Regions from separate parts of the Ornithinibacillus proteolyticus genome, predicted to be linked through region 4. Evidence: riboswitches for the same ligand, from Rfam matches in the RefSeq annotation. Region 4 holds a riboswitch; each other region holds the start of a gene.
What was found. A riboswitch is a leader RNA that binds a small molecule or an ion and turns the genes downstream of it on or off. The one in region 4 is predicted to bind S-adenosylmethionine.

Region 1: another riboswitch for S-adenosylmethionine. It lies ahead of metK (methionine adenosyltransferase); the one in region 4 lies ahead of AAIB49_RS05905 (methionine ABC transporter ATP-binding protein).
Region 2: another riboswitch for S-adenosylmethionine. It lies ahead of ssuE (NADPH-dependent FMN reductase); the one in region 4 lies ahead of AAIB49_RS05905 (methionine ABC transporter ATP-binding protein).
Region 3: another riboswitch for S-adenosylmethionine. It lies ahead of AAIB49_RS13525 (methionine ABC transporter ATP-binding protein); the one in region 4 lies ahead of AAIB49_RS05905 (methionine ABC transporter ATP-binding protein).

Annotation. Positions count from the first base shown of each region.
Region 1 is NZ_JBCPXV010000062.1:5,152-8,336, reverse strand. It holds gene pckA (phosphoenolpyruvate carboxykinase (ATP)) at 1-1,274, opposite strand, end outside; SAM riboswitch class I at 1,469-1,575, shown strand; gene metK (methionine adenosyltransferase) at 1,697-2,893, shown strand; gene AAIB49_RS17920 (gamma carbonic anhydrase) at 2,937-3,185, opposite strand, start outside.
Region 2 is NZ_JBCPXV010000013.1:38,229-41,413, forward strand. It holds gene AAIB49_RS08315 (cation:proton antiporter) at 1-372, opposite strand, end outside; gene AAIB49_RS08320 (YitT family protein) at 564-1,370, opposite strand; gene ssuE (NADPH-dependent FMN reductase) at 1,431-1,973, opposite strand; SAM riboswitch class I at 2,136-2,245, opposite strand; SAM riboswitch class I at 2,368-2,475, shown strand; gene AAIB49_RS08330 (LLM class flavin-dependent oxidoreductase) at 2,574-3,185, shown strand, end outside.
Region 3 is NZ_JBCPXV010000029.1:6,351-9,535, reverse strand. It holds gene AAIB49_RS13530 (pyridoxal phosphate-dependent aminotransferase) at 1-1,127, shown strand, start outside; SAM riboswitch class I at 1,245-1,349, shown strand; gene AAIB49_RS13525 (methionine ABC transporter ATP-binding protein) at 1,454-2,458, shown strand; gene AAIB49_RS13520 (methionine ABC transporter permease) at 2,460-3,131, shown strand; gene AAIB49_RS13515 (MetQ/NlpA family ABC transporter substrate-binding protein) at 3,170-3,185, shown strand, end outside.
Region 4 is NZ_JBCPXV010000008.1:55,722-58,906, forward strand. It holds gene AAIB49_RS05900 (methionine ABC transporter permease) at 1-611, opposite strand, end outside; gene AAIB49_RS05905 (methionine ABC transporter ATP-binding protein) at 604-1,626, opposite strand; SAM riboswitch class I at 1,791-1,904, opposite strand; gene AAIB49_RS05910 (thioredoxin family protein) at 1,987-2,301, opposite strand; gene AAIB49_RS05915 (toprim domain-containing protein) at 2,321-2,677, opposite strand; gene gcvH (glycine cleavage system protein GcvH) at 2,838-3,185, opposite strand, start outside.

The DNA.
Region 1 (3,185 bases), on a different contig from region 4:
TTAATTAGGAATACATTTGTATTATATAAATCAATTTTTTCACCTAGCATCGTTGCATAAGTTGCAGGCGATAATGGAAGGAAAGGTGCTCCAAAGCAAGCTGAAAATGTTGCTTGTGGTTCTGTTACACCACGTTCTGTTCCAGCTAGTTTACTAGTATATCCACTTAAGAAATGATACATTGCTTGTTCTTTTGTTAGTTTACTAATAGGTGGTAGCGTACCAGATGCATCAGCAGTTAGGAATACAATCGTATTCGGATGTCCTGCAATGCTTGGATTTACTATATTATCTATATGTTCTAATGGATAGGCAGCTCTAGTATTTTCTGTTAAGGAAGTATTATCGAAATTAGGGATACGTGTTTCTTCATCTAACACTACATTCTCTAATACAGAACCAAACTTAATGGCGTTGTATATTTGTGGTTCCTTTTCTTCCGATAGGTTGATACACTTTGCATAACAGCCACCTTCTATATTAAATACACCACTAGAACTCCAGGCATGTTCATCATCACCGATTAGCTTCCGGTAAGGATCAGCTGATAATGTTGTTTTTCCAGTTCCAGATAAACCGAAGAATAAAGCAACATCCCCCTCATTACCTACGTTTGCTGAGCAATGCATAGATAAAATGTTTTGCTCTGGTAATAAAAAGTTCATGATAGAGAAGATGGACTTTTTGATTTCACCTGCATACTCTGTTCCACCGATTAAGATAACTTTGTGCTTGAACGACACCATGATAAACGCTTCTGAGTTAGTACCATCAACACTCGGATCAGCCTTAAAGGTTGGAGCAGAAATTACAGTAAATTCTGCTTGATGATTTGCTAATTGCTCCTCTGTTGGACGAATGAATAATTGTTTCGCAAATAAATTATGCCAAGCAAATTCGTTGATTACTTGAATTGGTAATTGATAGTTGTGATCAGCTCCAGCAAATCCATCAAATACAAATACTTCATCTTTTTGCTTTAGGTGCTCCATAACTTTTGCATATAAGGATTCAAATACTTTTTCTTCAATAGGTTGATTTACAGTACCCCAGTCTACTTTACTTTCGGATATGGAATCCTTTACAATGAACTTATCCTCTGGGGAACGGCCAGTATATTTACCAGTAGTAGCGAGTACAGCTCCTGTATTTGATAAGACCCCTTCATTTCGTGAAAGGACTTTTTCAACTAATCTAGCAACAGATAAGTTTTTCTTTGTAGTTTGCTGGGACAGAAGTTCTTCCAATAATGAGGTTTTCATTACTGTATTCATTAAAATTACCTACCTTTATTTATGAGATTCAATACATTTATTTCCTGAAATTAATTATTAGTATAACACATTTAAATTAATAGTCCATACTATTTATTGTTTTTATTGTATTATTTTATTAAAATTACGTGACAGTGTATTATACAGTTGACATAGGACAATAGCTTCAGTTAATCTACAATAGAGCGGATACTCTCTTATTCAGAGTTGGTGGAGGGACAGACCCGATGAAACCCGGCAACCATCACATTTGTGAAAAGGTGCTAACCTGAAGCAAGGAAAATTCCTTGAACAATAAGAGCGAAAGGCTAGTAAACCCTTTCCTCATGTAAGAAGGAAAGGCTTTTTTTATTGATTAAGGATATACTATCTGATAGATATTTGAGTTCCGTAACAAAGAAATAGAGGGAGGATTTAGCCAAATGGCTAAGAATCGTCGATTATTTACTTCTGAGTCAGTAACAGAAGGTCATCCAGATAAAATATGTGACCAAATTTCCGATGCAATTTTAGATGAAATTTTAAAAAAGGACCCGCTAGCTAGGGTTGCGTGTGAAACGACCGTAACAACAGGATTAGTACTAGTTGCTGGAGAGATTACCACATCAACCTATGTTGATATCCCACAGGTTGTTAGACAAACCGTTAAAGATATCGGTTACACTCGTGCGAAATATGGATTTGATGCTGATACTTGTGCAGTTCTAACTGCTATTGATGAGCAATCACCAGATATCGCAAGCGGGGTAAACCAAGCGTTAGAAGCACGTCTTGGAAAAATGACAGAAAGTGAAATTGATGCAATCGGAGCAGGGGACCAAGGATTGATGTTTGGTTTTGCATGTAACGAAACAAAAGAATTAATGCCGTTACCAATTTCTCTAGCGCATCAACTTTCTAAACGGCTAAGTGATGTTAGAAAAGACAATACGCTCGCTTATCTTCGTCCAGATGGAAAAACTCAAGTAACCGTTGAATATGATGAAAAGGATCAACCGGTAAGAGTTGATACGATTGTCATTTCTACACAGCATTCACAAAGCGTTACATTAGAACAGATTGAAAAAGACTTGATCGAGCACGTCATTAAGCCAGTAGTACCTGCAGAATTATTAGATGATGAAACGAAATACTTTATTAACCCGACTGGAAGATTCGTTATTGGAGGTCCACAAGGGGATGCAGGTTTAACTGGTAGAAAAATAATTGTCGATACGTATGGTGGCTATGCACGTCATGGTGGGGGTGCTTTTAGTGGGAAGGATCCTACAAAAGTAGACCGTTCAGCTGCTTATGCCGCTCGTTATGTTGCGAAAAATATTGTAGCTGCTAAATTAGCTGATTCATGTGAAGTTCAGCTTGCATATGCAATCGGTGTTGCAGAACCGGTTTCCATTTCCATTAATACGTTTGGTACCGGAGTAGTAAGCGAAGAGGTATTAGTTAATGCTGTTCGCAATATATTTGATTTACGTCCGGCTGGAATTATCCGCATGCTAGATCTACAAAGACCTATCTATAAGCAAACTGCAGCATATGGTCATTTCGGTAGAACAGATGTAGAATTTCCTTGGGAAAAAACCGATAAAGTAGACGCGTTATTAGCACAAGTTAAATAATGTATGTAAAAGGCTTAGAACCCAGTGTTCTAAGCCTTTGCTATTAGGAAAAATCAAGCCCTAAATCAGTATGATACTTATAATAATGTCCTTTTTCAACATAGGATTTGCGAACTCGTTCCATCTCTTGATAATCCGTGTCCGTTAGTTCGCGAACTACTTTAGCAGGGCGTCCCATAACTAATGTATGAGGTGGAATTTTTTTGCCAGGTGGAACTAGACTTCCCGCACCAACAAAAGCATGTTCCCCAATTTCTGCCCCGTCTAAGATAATCGATCCCATACCGATTAA
Region 2 (3,185 bases), on a different contig from region 4:
ACCAATAATAAACGATATTTCTAAACTAAGTCCTGCAATGAAATGAGCAGCTAAGGAGCCACCAATCCAGGCTAACGTAGTACCAAACGTGACGATTCGGAATACCGACTTCGATACCCCCTTTAATTCCCGTACATCTAAGCTTGTACTACCTTCAAATAAAATTAATGCCACTGCAAGCGAGATAATGGGACTATAAAGACTCCCAAGCGCTTCTTGCGGATTAATTAATCCGAATACCGGACCAATTAATAATCCGGCAACAGACATGATGACAATAGATGGCCATTGAATTCTCCAGGCTAACCATTGTGATAAGATACCGAGTGAAATGACAATAACAATACTAATGAGTACAAATTCTGTATGAATATCTAGTCACCTTCTTATGTTATATGTAATGAATAAGCGTATTTTATCACTGGCTTCGTTCAATAGCTAATGTAATGTTTTATTTTTTTGCTAACATAGAAAAATGAATACGACTACTAACATCTTATCCCCAAATTCCTTTTCTATTAGGGTGAAAATAGAAAAGGAAGCAGGGCAGACGAGTTCTTTCGTTAGTTCTTTGCAAATTCACCATCAATTTCAACGGTTTGAAAGATGTTAATAAACGCTTTGTCATCGTGTTGACGAACGATTTCTTTAATTTTCACGGTCTCATAACGGGTCACGACCATCATTAGAATTTGTTTCTTTTCTTCTGTATAACCACCGAATCCCTCCGTAATCGTAATCCCACGATAAACGGATTGCAGTAATTCCTTTCTAATTTGATCTCCTTTTGATGTCACAATCTGCATGGTCAGTTTGATATGACTGGTGTGAATCGCATCGATAACTTTCCCGGTCAAATAAATAGATAAAAGGGTATATAATGCAATGTCCCAGCTAAAGATAGCACCAGATAAGAGGACAATGATACCATTCATTCCGGTAAGCAGTAGCCCTACACTAATATTACTATTACGGGAAATAATAATCGCGATAATGTCCAGACCACCAGAGGTTCCGGAATATTTCAGTATGATACCGACTCCAATTCCACCAATAATTCCTCCAAAGATGGTTGAAAGCAAAATATCATCCGTTATCGCAACTACCGGTAAAATATATAAAAAGAAAGATAGGGACACGACACAAATCAACGTATTCACGGTAATCCTCTTCCCTAATTTAACATAGCCCAATAAGAGTAACGGTAAATTAAAGATAAAGGTCAGAATTCCGATATCAAGTGGTGTAATGAGCCCAACCAAAATAGCTATCCCGCTAACGCCACTACTTAAGATACCAAAAGGGACCAGAAAGAAATTAAAGGCAAATGCAACAATAAAGGATCCGATGATGACGATTATATTTTTCATGATGTAACTCTCCCTAGTGTATGTAAATTAGTATCTTTAGTTAAAATTCTGCTGAATCATCTAAATGGGCGTTGTCTGCCTGTGAACTACTAATTTACAGAAATAATCAAGCTGTTTTCTTGCTCGCTGTATGGTTTCCTCATCTACTATTGGTATTTCCCTCTGTTTATTGATTGTTTGATCCAATAGGTAGAGGCCTTTTAAATTATGCGCCTTTAATGTGGCTAATAGTGGCTTCAGTGTATATTCGAGGGCTAAAAGATGGGAAGGACTCCCACCAGTCATAATCGGAAGGACTGGCTTATGCTTCAACACATCCTGTGGCAGAAGATCAATGAATGCTTTTAACACCCCGGAATAAGCTCCCTTATAAACAGGTGACCCAATCAGGATACCGTGGGCATTTTCGATTAATGCTGTCATTTGTTTTATTTTTGGACTGTTTATATTCATGTCAAAAAGATCTTGATAGGCTACATCCTTTACCGACATATGGGTGACTGAAAATTGTCTCTCATGTAATAGGCTCCCGAAATAACGTAATACCTGCTCAGAGCCAGATAATGTAGCAGTACTACCAGAAATTATCACAATCTCACTCATTCCTATTCTCATCCTTTCCTATTTCCTTGCATTGATTCATTAGAAAACGCACATTCGGCCCTTTTCGTGAATGTGTTTTTTCTTAGCATATACTTACTATCAGCAAAAAAATCCCTTATTCTTCTAATGAGAATAAAGGGATTTTACATTGTTGTATGTAATCTCTTATCTCCCAAGAATAATCTCGTCGGAATTAGCACCTTTCTGACATGATATATCAGAGGTTGCTGAAGCGTCATCGGGCCTGGTCCCTCGACTTCTCTTGATAAGAAGTAGTGGTGTGCAATTATTGTTATATTCTATTCGAACAATTCCTATCAGTCAAGTAGGAATTAATGATTGACAAGGTGGAAAGGGTTACTTTATGATAGAGGAAATAATCAAATAATTTTTGATCTTATCAAGAGAGGTGGAGGGACATGGCCCTTTGAAGCCTCGGCAACAGGTTCTTTCATAAGAATACTGTGCCAATTCCATCAAGCAATTGCTTGGAAGATAGGAGAGTGCATACTTATTTTTAGTCGTCATCTCTTTTCCTATCTAGGGAAGGAGATTTTTTTGTTTTACAGATAGAACACAAGTGGATGAGGAGGAAGTTTTATGAAGTACGGATTTTGGTTACCGATTTTTGGCGGGTGGTTACGTAATGTCGAGGATGAAAAGATGCCACCAACGTTTGACTATGCAAAGAAAGTAATTCAATCAGCAGAAAAATGGGGCTATGATACTACCTTAATTGCGGAGCTTTACTTGAATGATATTAAAGGCACAGACAAGGATTCCTTAGAGGCATGGTCTCTAGCCGCAGCTTTAGCAGCCGTAACAGAAAAAATCGAGATCATGACAGCGGTTCGTCCCGTGTTTCATAATCCAGCTGTTACAGCAAAAATGGCGGCAAACATCGACCATATTAGTAATGGACGCTTTACCTTAAATGTTGTTTCTGGCTGGTGGGCCGAGGAGGCGAAGCAATATGGTGGTGATTTTACCGCACATGATGAAAGATATGACCGAACAGCAGAGTTTATTGAGATTTTGAAAGGATTATGGACGGAGGAAACCTTCTCCTATCAGGGCCAGTTTTATCAAATAGAGAACACCAAGCTTTCCCCTAAACCTGTCCAACGGCCAAACCCAATTTTATATGCGGGTGGCGAAAGTGAGAAAGGGAAACAAGTCATTTCATCGCTTTGTGATGCGTATGTCATCCAT
Region 3 (3,185 bases), on a different contig from region 4:
TCTTTGCATCTTTAGTTCAAAAGGTTCAAAGATTAGCAAGTCAAGGACACGATATTATCAATTTAGGGCAAGGAAATCCTGACTTACCAACTCCAAAACATATTATAGAGGAGTTAAAGATAGCTGCAGATAACCCTAATTATCATAAATATTCGCCATTTCGTGGACAACAATTTTTAAAAGAAGCAATTGCGGAATTTTATATGCGAGAATATCATGTGGAAATAGACCCAAATAAAGAGGTTGCAATTTTATTTGGTGCTAAAACTGGCTTAGTCGAGATTAGTCAATGCCTGCTCAATCCTGGTGACTTAGCCCTATTGCCAGATCCAGGATATCCGGATTATATGTCCGGAATTGCTATGGCAAATGCAGATATTGCATTAATGCCATTGAAAAAAGAAAATGGTTTCTTACCGAATTATTCTGCAATAGAAAAGGACACACTTGACAGAGCAAAGTTAATGTTTTTAAATTATCCTAATAATCCAACTGCGGCAATAGCAACTAAAGATTTCTTTGATGAGACCGTTATGTTAGCTAACGCGCACAACATTTGTGTGGTTCATGATTTTGCATATGGTGCCATCGGTTTTGACGGGAATAGACCACAGAGTTTTCTGCAATCTGAAGGTGCTAAGGATATTGGAGTAGAAATGTATACCTTGTCCAAAACCTATAATATGGCTGGTTGGCGAGTTGGTTTTGCGGTAGGGAATCAGTCGGTTATTGAGAGTATAAACCTTATTCAAGACCATCTTTATGTTAGTTTATTTAGTGGTATTCAACAAGCTGCCGCAAAAGCACTATTAGGGAGTCAAGAGAATGTTTCGGAACTTGTTCACATTTACGAAGCTAGACGTGACAAGTTTATCGAGAAGCTCCATGATATCGGCTGGAAGGTTGAAGCACCAAAAGGGACTTTTTTTGCCTGGTTACCAGTTCCAGAGGGGTATACGTCAGAGCAGTTCGCAGATTTATTACTAGAGAAAGCACATGTCGTGGTGGCTCCAGGAAATGGTTTTGGCGAGAGTGGCGAAGGTTATGTACGACTTGGCTTACTTGACCATGAAGATCGTCTTATAGAAGCGGCAGAGCGAATCGGGAGCTTAAAAATTTTTCGCTAGCCAATTCAATCGAAGGATTTGAAAATAAAAAATGAATAAAATTTACTAAATTTCGTTGACAAATGGAAAGCACGAGATTAATATAATATCTAACGTAAAATTAAATATAAATTATTTATCTTATCCAGAGTGACCGAGGGAACAGGCCCGAAGACGTCACAGCAACCTTCTTCGTGAGTGGTGCTACCTCCTGCAGAATGCTATCATTCTGAAAGATAAGGATTGAATCTATCTATTCAAAACTCTCTTTCAGGTGCAAAGAGGGTTTTTTTTGTTATTTAACAAGAATGTTAACGGAGTGAGTAATTTGAAGTGTGGTGGAGCAAATGATTAAGCTGGAACACGTTAGTAAGGTTTACAAATCGAAGAAAAGTACTGTTGTTGGTGTTGATGATGTCTCCTTATCTATTCAAAAAGGAGAAGTATATGGAATTGTTGGCTATAGTGGTGCAGGTAAAAGCACGTTGATTCGCTGTATGAATATTCTGGAACGACCTACCTCAGGGAAAGTAATCATAGACGGAGTTGATTTACTACAGCTTTCGAAAAAATCTCTACGTGAGGCTAGACAAGCGATCGGGATGATTTTTCAAGGGTTTTACTTAGTAGCATCGAAAACGGTTTTTGATAATGTTGCTTTCGCATTAAAAGCCGCAGGTGTAGAAAAGAGCAAGCGAAGAGAACGTGTATTGGAATTGCTTGAGCTAGTAGGGCTTTCTGATAAGGCGAACCACTATCCAGCACAATTAAGTGGTGGACAGAAGCAACGAGTAAGTATTGCTCGTGCATTAGCCAATAATCCAAAAGTATTATTATGTGATGAAGCGACATCAGCACTTGACCCTAGTACGACTAAATCCATTCTAAATCTATTGAAAAGAATTAATCAGGAGCTTGGGATAACAATAGTTATTATTACTCATGAGATGGAAGTAGTGAAAGAAATTTGTGATAGATGTGCTGTCATGCAAGATGGAAAGATTATAGAAGAGGGACCTTCCTACGATATCTTTTCCCAACCGACTAAACCATTAACAAAGCAGTTTATCAAAAGTGTGTTAGATTTTGAATTGCCACAAAAGCTACGTGATGCATGTGCTGGAGTGTTAGTTCGACTGCAATTTAGAGGGAATCTTGCAAGTGAAACTGTCGTGTCCGATATGCTGCAAAGCTTTAATGTAAGAGGAAATATTCTTCATGGAAAAGTGGAATATATTAAGGAGACGCCATTGGGGATTTTTATTATGGAATTAAATGGCGAGGAAACGGAAGTTAATCATGCGATTGATTATTTAAAAAATCGCATCCAGCAAGTAGAGGTGATCAAATAAAATGGCCGATTTTTTAACTAGAATCGTAGAGTTATTACCAGAATTAAATACAGCATTTCTTGAGACTTTAATTATGGTCGGGATTGCGTTACTTGTCGCTGTTTTCCTCGGGTTACCAATAGGAATTCTATTATATGTAACAGACCAAGGGTTATTTCTAGAAAATCGATTTTTAAAATTATTAGTTGGGATCGTGGTTAACTTAGTACGATCTGTTCCGTTTATTATTTTATTAGTATTCTTATTGCCGTTTACTAAGCTACTTGTGAATACAACGATTGGACCACTAGCGGCCTCAGTATCGTTATCAGTAGCTGCCATTCCATTTTATGCCAGAATAGTAGAATCATCGGCAAGAGAAATTGATAAGGGGGTTATTGAAGCGGCAGTTGCCGTAGGTGCATCACCTTGGATGATCATAAAAGATATTATCCTTCCAGAAGCTAAACCGGGTCTTATTAGTGGATTAACCATTACTTGTATTAGTTTAATAGGATATTCGGCAATGGCTGGCACTGTAGGTGGTGGCGGGATAGGAGATTTAGCTATTCGATATGGATACTATCGCTATGATGATACCGTCATGTTTACTACCGTTATTATATTAATTGTATTAGTTCAATTCGTACAGTACCTTGGTGATTTTCTAGCGAAAGCTTTTAATAAACGTTAAGTAGTAAGTGAAAAAACAATTTTAGGAGGAAACAAGTTATGAAAAAATATTTAG
Region 4 (3,185 bases):
ATAATAACAATTAAAACGGTACATACAAACACGACATCAAAGTCACGTCGTACAAATCCATGATAATAGGCAAAGTCACCAAGGCCACCTGCACCGATAACACCAGCTACCGCCGTATATCCTATTAATGCAATAGCAGTTACTGTTATACCAGAGACAAGAGCTGGCATGGATTCCGGTAACAACACTTTAAAAATGATTGTTTTTGTTTTAGCGCCCATTGACTGTGCTGCCTCGACAACGCCTCTATTAACCTCACGCAATCCAATCTCTACTAACCTTGCATAAAACGGGGCTGCACCTACAATCAACGCTGGAGTCGCAGCATTAGGCCCCCTAATGGTTCCGATTAAGAATTTAGTGAATGGAATCAATAACAATATAAGAATAATAAACGGAATAGCTCGAAATACGTTTACGATTGTGGCTACAATAAAATTCAATACTTTATTTTCCCAAAGTCCACCATTTGAAGTTAAATAAAGTAAAAGTCCTAATATTATTCCAAAAATAACCGTCCCAACTAAGGCTAAAAGGGTCATATAGAACGTTTCACCCGTTGCCACTAGTAATTTCTCTATTACTACATTAGGAAATAATTCATTAAGCATGGTTTAAAACCTCCACTTCTACAGTGGTTTTTTCCGTAATATATTGGATTGTATTGTTTATTTCATGGTCACTTCCGTTAATTTGTACTACTAGGGTCCCATAAGCACCAAGTTTAGTTTGCGTAATTTTTCCTTGAAGAATATTGACTTCAATTTCAAATTCCTTAGATAACTGACTAATTAAAGCTTGATTTGCAGAATCCCCGACGAAATGTAAACGAACAACCCTTCCGCTTGTATAAACATCTAATAATTGACTCAAATCACCATCTGAGTCACCCATCACTTGTTCGACGAATTTCTTAGTAACGGGCTGCTTCGGTTTGAGGAACACATCTAGCACATCCCCCTGCTCCACAATCTTTCCTTTTTCCATCACAGCAACTCGGTTACAAATTTTCTTGATAACATGCATTTCATGGGTAATTAATATAATGGTAAGTCCTAATCTTTCATTAATATCCACCAAAAGGTCTAATATGGAATCCGTTGTTTCTGGATCTAATGCAGAGGTTGCTTCATCACATAATAACACTTTAGGATTATTCGCAATTGCTCTTGCAATACCAACTCGCTGCTTCTGCCCGCCACTTAATTGAGAAGGATATGCATTCTCTCTTCCAGCAAGTCCTACAAGCTCAATTAGTTCCTTTACTCGATCTTCTCTTTCTTTTACAGGAACTCCAGCAATCTCTAATGGAAATGCAATATTCTCACGAACTGTACGTGACCATAGAAGATTAAAATGCTGAAAAATCATCCCAATATCCTGTCTAGCAATTCTTAGTTCATTCTTATTCATTGCCGTTATATTTTTGCCTTGAATGGATACCTGACCAGAAGTAGGGTCTTCGAGACGATTTAGCAAACGAATAAATGTACTTTTTCCCGCACCACTATAGCCAATCACACCAAATATATCACCATCTTCAATGGTTAAACTTAAATTATCCACTGCTTTGATTTCTTTCTGATCAAAGCGAAATACTTTTGTCAGATCTTTAATAGATATCATTCCATATCCCTCCTCTTTCTATGATGTACTAATTTCGGAAATGCATAAATATATTCGTATCTATATCACGTCATGATAAGAATTGATTTTTCCCTTTCCAAATAAAAAACGTCTTTCTGTAAGAGAACAGAAAGACGTAATAGTAATTATTAAATCCTAACGTTCCCTCATCTTTCAAAGCCAATTGCTTTGTAGGACTTGGCACCTTTTTCAAACACGAAAGTTTGAAGGTTGCCGCGGTATCATAGGGCCTTTCCCTCCACCGCTCTGGATAAGAGATTTACATTATTCAATTTTTCAACAGAATTTACTATATCATCAGTATATAGACGTGTCAATAAAAAAATGCAATATAATTTATTATTTATCTCGAAATAATTCTGGTTGATATTCTAAAAGGTAACGATATATATTCCCAATCGATTGAAATGCATAGATTTTTTCTTTAATATCATGATCCTTCTTTATGACAAGACAAGGAACACTTTCGATTTTATTGTCTTGCATGAAATCCGGATACAAAGAAGCATTCATTTCATAAAATATGTTCTCTTGATGCACTGCTTCTATCTTATCTAGCATTGTCCTGGCTATGTGGCAAGTACCACAAAAAGGGGTATATATATACAGTAAATATTCTTGTTGTTCAAGAACTTCTTTGGAAATCTCGTTCAATTTATCACCTACTTGAAAGCTAGACTAAATAATGGGGATTAACAGCGATTTGCTTACCAAGTAGAAGCATTGCTAAAATTCGTTCTGGGGTAGCAGCTACTTCTCGATACTCACTACTAACATAAATATGCTCTGCATGAGGTAACTCAAGGGAAAGTTGTTTCCGAAGCTTCATCCCAGATTTGTCTTCATCAACAAAGATATAAACATCCTTTTCATCCAACTGGTAGGTTTCTAGCATTTCATCAAAACGTTCTATATCAAACGTTCCATTCGTACAAATAATTGTAATCTGGTCATTAATAACTTTCTCAAGTTGCCTTTTATCCGTTAAACCCTCAACAATTATAACACGTTCAGTTTGATGTGAAATCATGGTAGATCCCCCTCATATGATTAGAGCGTAAGGCGTCCAAACACAAATAGGTGAACATAATCTCCATCGGGATTGACGCCTAGAGCTGGATATTTTTGAAATGAAAACTGACTCTTTTCCGTAAAGCTTGGAAAAAAGTCAGTCTTAGATGTTTAACATATTATTCTTGTTCGATTATTTCTTTATATGCCTCAGGCGAAAGTAGATTATCAAGCTCAGATTCATCACTAGGCTCGATGACAATCATCCATGCACCTTCATATGGAGCTTCGTTTACAAGCTCAGGGCTATCCTCTAAATCTGTATTTACTTCGACAATTTTCCCACTAATTGGCGCATATAATTCAGACACTGTTTTTACAGACTCAACGCTACCAAAAGGCTCATCAACTTGTATTTCATCTCCAACCTCTGGAAGCTCAACAAATACGATATCACCTAATTCGTCCTGAGCGAAGTCTGTAATCCCTACACGAACAGTGTTACCTTCTTTTTTTACCCATTCATG